One region of the Methylomonas sp. ZR1 genome, then DNA from elsewhere that is predicted to be linked to it. Evidence: riboswitches for the same ligand, from Rfam matches in the RefSeq annotation. Region 1 holds a riboswitch; each other region holds the start of a gene.
The links. A riboswitch is a leader RNA that binds a small molecule or an ion and turns the genes downstream of it on or off. The one in region 1 is predicted to bind cobalamin.

Region 1 (3,276 bases):
GTAAGGGCTGAGGTATTTGGGAATCAGTGGCTGTAATGACAGTAATATGCATGCGACTTCTCCTTAGTAGCGAATGGATGGTCTCGAGGCGGCAATGGATGTGTTCAAATTGGTTTTTTTGACTTTGCAGAAACCCAGCGTCGTCTTCCTGAACGATCGGTCCAAACATTGCATATTGGGCATTGGCTGAAGGTTGCGTCAGGGTGAATCATGCTGAGGTGGCGCGCGCTGCAATATGCGCAAACAGTGAATATCAAATCGCCGGCCAAGAGCATGCTCATTAAAGACCACGCTCTGTTTATGTCTAACGTGAACTGTTGTGCTGCAGGAGATATTCCTTTTGGCTCGGTTAATATTTTCGATGCGATGTTTTTGTAAATGCTATAGGCGTCAACCAAGGCCTGAGCTGAAGAATGCTGAATTGATAATCGCCGCCGAATATCATCGAGAATGCCTAAAAATAGCGACGCGTGAATATTGCGATTGGTTGACTGAATGACCCATTGATGATCATGAGGAAGCATGCCTTGTTTGGGCGGGTATCCTTTTACTGATTTATACAAGTCGATACTCTGTTGGCGTGACAACCGACAAAGTTGACTCACGATGGGAGGACGAGCGCCAAGCTGAATCAATTGTTCGGCTAAAACCAGGTAATTGGCGAAATCTGATGCTTTTTTAAATGGCACTGTCTTCATTTGTCCATCTCGGAATACAAGGTTGAAATAATTCCACGTAGGTGCCCATGGCAAGGCCACTTGGAACGAAGACCGGCAACAATTGAATGACTGCTCGGCTACTTTCAGCTTGTTCCCGAAGATGCTCCAAAGTCATTTCTGCGAGTTTTTCTATGCGGTCTTTATCCAAGCCAAATCGCCATGCTGTTTCTGCCGGGTTGCTGCGGGCGCATTCCCGGGCTAGCATGAGATATTCGAAATTTAATCGGGCAAGATCTTCATCCAGTGTTGACATAGACGCCTCTTAGTTGATTAACGGCTGTTGTCGATATGCTAGGCAGGTAATGCTCAAATGTCCCGGTCGCAAAGTGACCCGTTTTGGGTCACAAAGCTCCGGAGCTCCCGACTGATATGGTCTGGTATTGTTCAAATCAATTGGCTTCTTCAACAGCCGATTCTTTTTTCGATATGTGGACTGCCAAGTTGATAACGCTAGGCTTTTTGCATGTCTTGCAGAATTGATGATCCCGAAATTCTTCTAACTTCTTTCTGCTTATCAGAGGCTTTGCCCACGGTAAATGGAGCCGTAATTGGAGTTGGGTCTAATTAAGTACGTTTCAAAATCATTTTTCTTCGCTCATATCGCTTTGGTTATTGGGGGCATTGTTATGAATCGGCTGTTTGCTAACCATACCGTTACTGTCGGTGGCCTAGTTTGGGGGTGGTGCGAGGGATTCAGTACTTGATTGACTGGGTGGATAACGAGCCAATCGATGAAAAATGCCACCGCATATCGCGCGCGTTAGCCAAAGAGTCGTTAAATAAGGCGGATTTCGAAGAATCGAAGCGACGGTTCACGGAGGATGAAATCGTCGCTGCTGGTGGACGCTCCATCGGAAGTTCTGATTCAAAAAAATGGATCGACTGAGCCGGGGTATTGAAAAAATATTGCGAAACCCGCGAGCCGAAAATCTTAGAATTTGCCCGTAAACGAGGACTTTTCCACAATCAAAACCGGAGCGTAAATGCGGATTCCAGTGATCGTGAACACGATAAAGAACAGAACGATACATTTCATTTGCCCTATGACTAGCTGCGGCATATAATCGCCACTGGTTTTAAGGTTCCCGCTTTTCGCGGGTGAAACTGGAAGTCGGTTAAATGCCGACGCTGCCCCCGCAACGGTAGGTGATTCGTCACGAGCCCGGAGACAGGCCTAAAACTGTAGTCAACAGTATTGCGGAGGGCGATCTGTCAAATCGGTGTTTTTTTGGTTTGTCTTCCCCTCTGTTATTCCGTCCACCGTATTCGGAACAGACAGCCATGAAAACACTCGCAGCATCTACCACCCTTTCTTCCTCAAAAATCCTGCCCGGCCTGAGTGCTGTTGTTTTGGGCTTGACCATCGTTTTAGGTCTGGGTTTCGTGCAGGATGCCAATAACTATCTACATAACGCCGCCCACGACGGACGTCACAGCGCAGCATTTCCTTGCCATTAATATGGCTGATTTTCGTAAGCTGGTCGTAGTTTCGCTGCTGACTGGACTATTGGGCGGCTTGTTGCTCAGCGTGCTGCAACATTATCAAACCTCGCCCTTGATTTTGGCTGCCGAACAATTCGAAACACCATCGGCTGAGCATGTGCATGACTGGCAACCGATGGACGGCTGGCAACGTAATGGCTTTACCTTGCTATTCAATGGCCTGACCGGCTTCGGCTTTGCCTTGTTTATCAGTGCCGCCCTGTACTGGCGGGATCAACGCGGTTACCTGTACGGACTCGGCTGGGGTTTGGCCGGTTATTTGGTATTTTTTGTCGCGCCATCATTGGGCTTGCCGCCGGAGTTGCCCGGCACCGACAGCGCCGAATTACATAGTCGCCAAGCGTGGTGGCTTTTTACGGCCGCCGCTACCGCGATTGGCTTGTTTGGTCTGTTTTTGACCAAACCGCGCTGGCTGCAAATCGGCGGAGCTGGCTTACTGGCCTTACCGCATCTGATCGGCGCACCGCATCCGGAGGTTGCCCAGGCTTTAGCGCCCGAAGCCTTACAACAGCATTTTGTGGTGTTGACATCCATCAACAACGCTATTTTCTGGCTGACCTTAGGCGCCATATCGGGCCGATTGTTGCGTAAAGTTACGTTTTAATGATGAATGCCACTGCAGCACGTCATTGCCCGGCGATGTTTATCAGCGCCCCGGCCTCCGGTCAGGGCAAAACCACTATCACCGCAGCCTTGACCTATTACCATCGCCAGCAAAACCGCAAGGTACGCGTGTTCAAAACCGGACCGGATTTTATCGATCCGCAAATATTGAGCTTTGCTTGCGGACAGCCGGTTTATCAGCTGGATTTATGGATGATGGGCGAAGCGCATTGCCGTGAGATGCTTTATAACTCGGCAGCCGAAGCGGACATCATCTTGATTGAAGGTGTCATGGGCTTGTTCGACGGCGATAGCAGCAGCGCCGATTTAGCGCAAACGTTAAATGTGCCGGTGGCCGTTGTCATCGATGCGGGCGGCATGGCACAAACTTTTGCCGCAGTGGCTTATGGCTTAGCCCATTACAGAGCCAACTTGCCGTTTGCCGGTGTCA
Region 2 (3,276 bases), 1.5 Mb from region 1:
GATAGCGTTTGTCGAACATATTATTCAGTTTGGCGCTTAACATCCAATTTTTGTCGATGCGATAAGCGGTACGCAGATCGGCGGTCATAAAGCTGCCCAGACGGACCCGGTTCGCGGCGTCGTCGAATCGTTCGCCCTGAGCCAACACGGAGGCACCAATATCAATGTCACCGAACGAGCGCGAGACATCATAGGACAAGCTTTCCGTCACTCGACGCGGCAGACGCAAATTGGTCTGCCTGTCCTTCGGTGTCATCAGGTTAATGCTTAGTTTGTTGTTCCAGCCGAGAATTTGCGTGGACACTTCGGCTTCTATGCCATCTATCTGCGCCTTGCCGATATTTCTGGCGGTGGACGGCGTGCCGCTAAATACAATCAAATCCTCGATATTGGTGTGATAAGCGCGCAGTTCCCAGTTGGCCCAATCGTGATGGCCGGCAAAACCGGCTTCGAAGCTGGTGGACTTTTCCGGACGCAAGCCGGGGTTGCCGAAGCCTGGGAAGTATAACTGGTTAAAGGTCGGCGCCTTAAACGCATTGCCGAAACTGGCAAAAGCGCTGAGACCGTAATCCCAATTAAACCGCCAGCCGAAATTGCCGGTGACACTATCGCCGAAAGCCTGGTTTTCGTCCCACCGCAAGGAAGCGTTCAAAAAATGCTTGTCGAAAATCCGGCTGTGCAAATCAGCGAACACTCCGACATCGTAACGCGAGGTTTCGACATAGCGTGTGGTGCTGTCGACTTCGTCGAAGCGGTAATCGGCACCCACTGTCAACTGGTGATCCTTATGCAAGGCCAGTTCGTTCAGCCAACTGGCGTTCCAGCGTGTGGTGTTGAAACGACTGGTAAACCGACCGTTATGCCGAAACTGATCGGCATCGTCCATGCTTTGTCCCACCCGCAAAGTGGATTTCCACCTATCGCTGAAATTTGCGCTGGCTGTGGCTCCCAGCGTCTGATTGACAAACTCAGTGGTGCTACTGATGGAATTGTCGATCTCGGTTTCGCCTTCGGCTCGCAGGAAAAATGCTTCCAGTTCCGCGCCGTTGTCGAAGCGGTAACCGGCTTTGGCATTCAGACTGGTGTTGTTATAGCCGTCGCGGTCCGGATTATAGCCGCTCGCGACGCTGACACCGCTCAGCGCATTGATGCCCTGGCTACCGAGTTGAGCGGCGCTCAAGCTATACCAAGCCTTGCCCCATTTACCGTTGACGGCCGCCGAGCCGTTATAGGTGTCGTATGAGCCGCCGCCGGCTTCCAGCGCAATGTTCGGCCGTTCACTGGTGCCGCCCTTGCGAGTAAATATCTGAATCACCCCGCCGATCGCTTCCGAGCCATACAGGCTGGACTGCGGGCCTCGAGTGATTTCCACACGTTCGATTTGATCGATAGGAATAAACTGAAATGCGCTGGTGCCGGTGGTCACCGAGCCGGCCTTGATGCCGTCGATTAAAACCAGTACATGATCGGAGTTAGTGCCGCGCAGATAGACATTGGTATCCTTGCCGTAACCGCCGCTTTGCACCATATCAACGCCCGGCGTGCCTTTTAGTAACTCAGGAAGGGTTCTAACCTGAAGTTTCTCGATGTCCTGGCGATTATAAACCGTCATCGCCGTGGCTAATTCGTTCTGTCTAGTCTCGGTTCGGGTAGCCGTCACGACTGTTTCGGCAAGGTTGATAGCCTCATCGCCGGTTGCCGCCCACACGGTAAAAGGCGTACTCGCCAGCAATAAAGATCTGTATAGAATTGTTTGCATATTGTCCTCTGCGCCCGCCGCGCATCCGGGTGAAAAAGGACAGAGGAAAAACGGAAAACGAAAAAGACGGAGGCAGGCTAGGCATGGACTCAGACCATTCCGTCAACAGCCCTCCGCTGTCTCGAATGATCTTCCGGGCCAGTCTCCGGGCTTATAAGTGGCTTGACGCCTGATCTGCGACCTTCCCATGCAAAGCGCACAGTGGCAAAAACGCAGCTCTTTACTTATCTACCGTTGCGGGGGCAGCGCCGGCATGAGCGGATAAAACCGCCGCACCGACTTCCTGTTTAAGCTTGGCCGAGAAAGCGGCGCAAACACCTGAAAGAAGCGTGCAATTTTAGGGAGTCGGGCATGATAAAGCAAGAGTGTCCGAGCGGGTCACCCACAATCGGCATTGCAAATACCCCTTTCCGTGCTATACATTGGTGCATTGATTAATGCTGTTAACTTAGACTTCAACAAATGCGGGCGGGATCATGGAAATTCAATCGAAATTGTTAGGCAACCAAGACATCAATCCGGACACTATCATCAATTTTCCGCGCGGCCTACCCGGTTTTGAAGATCAGACCCGCTTTAAATTATTTCATCAGGAAGGCAGCGAGATTGTCTATTGGCTGCAATCGGTCGATAACGCGGAGCTGACTTTTTCCGCGGCTCATCCGTCGCACTTCAACATCAATTATAACTTTACGGTAACCGACCCCGAAGAAGCGCTGCTGCAACTAGAGCCGGGCGACGAACTGGTGATATTAATTCTGCTGCACAAAGACAACGAGCAGGATAATGGCAAGCCGACCATTAAAGGCTCGATCAAATCGCCAATCTTAATCAACGCCAACAAACGCATCGGCATGCAAAAAGTATTGGTGGCAATCGAACAAAGCATCACCCTGACCGAGAAGGTCAGTGAGATAGATGTATCTGAAGCTTAAAAAATGCAAACATCCGCCGGCGATTGAGTTCGCCGGCGGATGTTTAAATCAGGCGGCCTGAACAGGAATGGAATGACTGGAATGGCTAATACGATTGTTGCCGTCGAAATACACCAAAGTCGGCTTGTAGTTCGTCAGTTCCTTCTCATCTAAGCTGGCGAACGCACAAACGATAATCAAATCGCCAGGGCACGCCAACCTTGCAGCTGCACCGTTAATCGAAAATACGCCGGAATCTTCTTCGGCGCGAATCGCATAGGTGGTAAAGCGTTGACCATTGTTAATATTGTAAATATGGATTTGCTCGTACTCCCTGATGCCGGAAAAATCCAAAATTTTACCGTCTATAGCACACGATCCTTCGTAATCCAGCTCGGAATGCGTTACCCGCGCACGGTGTAACTTAGCTTTAAGCATGTTTATGTTCATGGTAAACAAGGTCGAATACTAGGGCCGGCGATTATGCCTGAAATTGACTCTGCTATCAAATTTAAGCATTAGCTTTTAAAGGTAAAAACCAATGCAGTCAGTTGTTTATTGTAGAAAAATACAGGTTATCGATCAGGCGTGTAGTGCCCAGCT
Region 3 (3,276 bases), 1.7 Mb from region 1:
GGGTGGTTTATGCGCGAGGTAATTCAATGCTTGATCGATTGGTTGGATAGTGAGCCAAGCGATGAAAAAGGCCACCGCATATTGCGCGCGTTAGCTCAGGAATCGTTAAAGAAAGTGGATTTCGAAGAGTCGGAGCGACGTTTCACGGCCGATGCAATCGTCGCTGCTGTTGGTGAGTCCTTAGACAGTGCCGAACCTAAAAAATGGATCGACTGGCCGGGTTCGTTAAAAAAATATTGCGAAATCCGTGAACCGCAAATCATGGAGTTTGCCCGTAAGCGTAGGCTTTCGCATTATCCAAAGCCGGAGCGTAAAAGCACAAAGGGAGGGCCGGGACGACACACGACGTTCTATATCAAAGCTGAAACGGTTCCGGTGATATTGGAAGAAGACCAAGCAATCGAGAATGTTCGGGCTGGGAGCAACATAGCCGATTTGCAAGCCAGCTATCAACTGACAGAATTGGGTGAAGTCAAACCCAGTTGGATCGCGAGTTGGTTATTTCGGCACGGACAAATCGAATTACGCCGATGGCATGTATGGGGAGTACTGGGCTGGTTGGCAACAATAGGCGGACTTGCATTGTTAATTGCCTATGCCGGATGGCTATCGTTATCCGTGCCTAGGCCGGTGACAACGCAAGATTTGACATTACTGGTCAGTATTTTTGCGATTCCCTATGGTTCCTGGGTAACTATCATCAAGCCTTGGATATTATTGTTGGATGATCGAATTGTCGTAGCCCATGAACTATTCACAAATTTTTATGAACAGTCTGCGCAGTTCGAACTGCTTCGAGACGGAGATTTAAGAGTAATTCGGTTAGTTCGGTATTCGGCGGCATGTCCCATTTGTGGCGCCACTATTTATCTCGAAAAAGGCGAGCCGGATTACAGACGAAGATTGGTGGGGCGTTGTTATGAAAGCCCGAGAGAGCATGTGTTTAGTTTTGATAGAATCACTCGTTGCGGGCGATTACTGGTTGATCGATAACTTGTCGAGAGGAGCTGCTGCCGCACCGTTTATTCTTATTTCAATACATTTCATTTGCCCTACGACTAGCTGCGGCATACAATCGCCGCTGGTTTTAAGGTTCCCGCTCTTGGCGGGTGAAACTGGAAGTCGGTTAAATGCCGACGCTGCCCCCGCAACGGTAGGTGATTCGTCACGAGCCCGGAGACAGGCCTAAAACTGTAGTCAACAGTATTGCGGAGGGCGATCTGTCAAATCGGTTTTTTTTGGTTTGTCTTTCCCTCTGTTATTCCGTCCACCTTATTCGGAACAGACAACCATGAAAACACTCGCGGCATCTACCACCCTTTCTTCCTCAAAAATCCTGCCCGGCCTGAGTGCTATTGTTTTGGGCCTGACCGTCGTGTTAGGTTTGGGTTTCTTGCAGGACGCTAACAACTACCTGCATAACGCCGCCCACGACGGACGTCACAGCGCAGCTTTTCCTTGCCATTAACATGGCGGATTTTCGTAAGCTGGTCACCATCTCGCTACTGGCGGGACTATTGGGCGGCTTGTTACTCAGCGTGCTACAACACTATCAAACCTTGCCCTTGATTTTGGCCGCCGAACAATTCGAAACGCCATCGGCTGAGCATGTGCGTGACTGGCAACCGATGGACGGCTGGCAACGTAATGGCTTTACCTTGCTGTTCAATGGCCTAACCGGCTTCGGCTTTGCCTTGTTTATCAGTGTCGCCCTGTACTGGCGGGATCAACATGGTTACCTGTACGGACTCGGCTGGGGTTTGGCCGGTTATTTGGTATTTTTTGTCGCGCCATCATTGGGCTTGCCGCCGGAGTTGCCCGGCACCGACAGCGCCGAATTACATAGTCGCCAAGCGTGGTGGCTTTTTACGGCCGCCGCTACCGCGATTGGCTTGTTTGGTCTGTTTTTGACCAAACAGCGCTGGCTGCAAATCGGCGGCGCTGGCTTACTGACCTTACCGCACCTGATCGGCGCACCGCATCCCGAGGTTGCTCAGGCTTTAGCGCCCGAAGCCTTACAACAGCATTTTGTGGTGTTGACATCCATCAACAACGCTATTTTCTGGCTGGCCTTAGGCACAATATCGGGCCGATTGTTGCGTAAAGTAACGTTTTAGTGATGAATGCTGCCGCAACACGCCATTGCCCGGCGATATTGATCAGCACCCCTGCCTCCGGGCAAGGCAAAACCACCATAACTGCAGCTTTGGCCTATTACCATCGTCAGCAAAACCGCAAGGTACGCGTGTTCAAAACCGGCCCGGATTTTATCGATCCGCAAATCTTGAGCTTTGCTTGCGAACAACCGGTTTATCAGCTGGATTTATGGATGATGGGCGAAGCGCATTGCTGTGAGATGCTTTATAACGCCGCCGCCGACGCTGACGTTATCTTGATTGAAGGTGCCATGGGCTTGTTCGACGGCGATAGCAGCAGCGCCGATTTGGCACAAACACTAGACGTGCCTGTGGCCGTTGTCATTGATGCGGGCGGCATGGCACAAACTTTTGCCGCAGTAGCTTATGGCTTAGCCCATTACCGTGCCAACTTAACGTTTGCCGGGGTCATCGCCAACAAAGTCGGCAGTCCTAGTCATGCCAAACTGCTAGAAGAAGCGTTGCCGAATAACATACCTTTGCTGGCGGCGATGGCGAAAGATACCGGAGTCGGCATGCCGTCGCGGCACCTGGGTTTGTTGCAGGCCGACGAAATCGGCGACCTCGATCTTCGCCTGGCCCGCGCCGCAGAATTGCTCAGCAGCCTTGCGCCGTGCCGATTGCCGCAGCCGGTCACCTTCGCGCCGATTACTACCGATCCGCCGCCGAAATTGCTGACTGGTAAGCGTATCGCAGTAGCTCGTAATGCCGCGTTTTCGTTTATCTATCAAGCCAATCTGGATTGTTTGCAAGCCATGGGCGCTGAACTGACGTTTTTCTCGCCGCTCGCAGACCACGTATTACCCGAGGCAGACAGTGTTTATTTGCCCGGCGGTTACCCGGAACTACATCTCCAAACATTGGCCGACTATGTCGCCATGAAACAAGCCTTGCAGCAACATCATCAAGCCGGTAAACCGATTTACGCCGAATGCGGCGGTTTTTTATATTTGCTGGAACGCCTGGCCGATAAAGACGGCCATACGGCAGCGATGGCAGGATTACTACCCGGTAGCGCGCAGATGCAAAACCGGCTGGTCAATCTTGGCATGCACGGCGTGCAGTTAGAACAAGGTGAAATTCGCGGGCATAGCTTTCATCACTCGCAACTGGAAACCAC

Region 2: it holds a riboswitch for cobalamin, as region 1 does, so the genes downstream of both, DDY07_RS20450 (TonB-dependent receptor) here and DDY07_RS13540 (CbtB domain-containing protein) in region 1, are expected to answer to the same signal.
Region 3: it holds a riboswitch for cobalamin, as region 1 does, so the genes downstream of both, DDY07_RS06015 (CbtB domain-containing protein) here and DDY07_RS13540 (CbtB domain-containing protein) in region 1, are expected to answer to the same signal.

What each region holds. Positions count from the first base shown of each region.
Region 1 is NZ_RCST01000001.1:3,006,107-3,009,382, reverse strand. It holds gene DDY07_RS13560 (STAS-like domain-containing protein) at 1-52, opposite strand, end outside; gene DDY07_RS13555 (FlhC family transcriptional regulator) at 105-698, opposite strand; gene DDY07_RS13550 (flagellar transcriptional regulator FlhD) at 679-972, opposite strand; gene DDY07_RS13545 (hypothetical protein) at 1,420-1,605, shown strand; cobalamin riboswitch at 1,782-1,912, shown strand; gene DDY07_RS13540 (CbtB domain-containing protein) at 2,001-2,177, shown strand; gene DDY07_RS13535 (CbtA family protein) at 2,179-2,826, shown strand; gene DDY07_RS13530 (cobyrinate a,c-diamide synthase) at 2,826-3,276, shown strand, end outside.
Region 2 is NZ_RCST01000001.1:4,502,260-4,505,535, forward strand. It holds gene DDY07_RS20450 (TonB-dependent receptor) at 1-1,759, opposite strand, end outside; cobalamin riboswitch at 1,878-2,096, opposite strand; gene fliW (flagellar assembly protein FliW) at 2,236-2,694, shown strand; gene panD (aspartate 1-decarboxylase) at 2,743-3,123, opposite strand; gene panC (pantoate--beta-alanine ligase) at 3,221-3,276, opposite strand, start outside.
Region 3 is NZ_RCST01000001.1:1,342,120-1,345,395, forward strand. It holds gene DDY07_RS06010 (hypothetical protein) at 115-993, shown strand; cobalamin riboswitch at 1,074-1,204, shown strand; gene DDY07_RS06015 (CbtB domain-containing protein) at 1,292-1,468, shown strand; gene DDY07_RS06020 (CbtA family protein) at 1,470-2,117, shown strand; gene DDY07_RS06025 (cobyrinate a,c-diamide synthase) at 2,120-3,276, shown strand, end outside.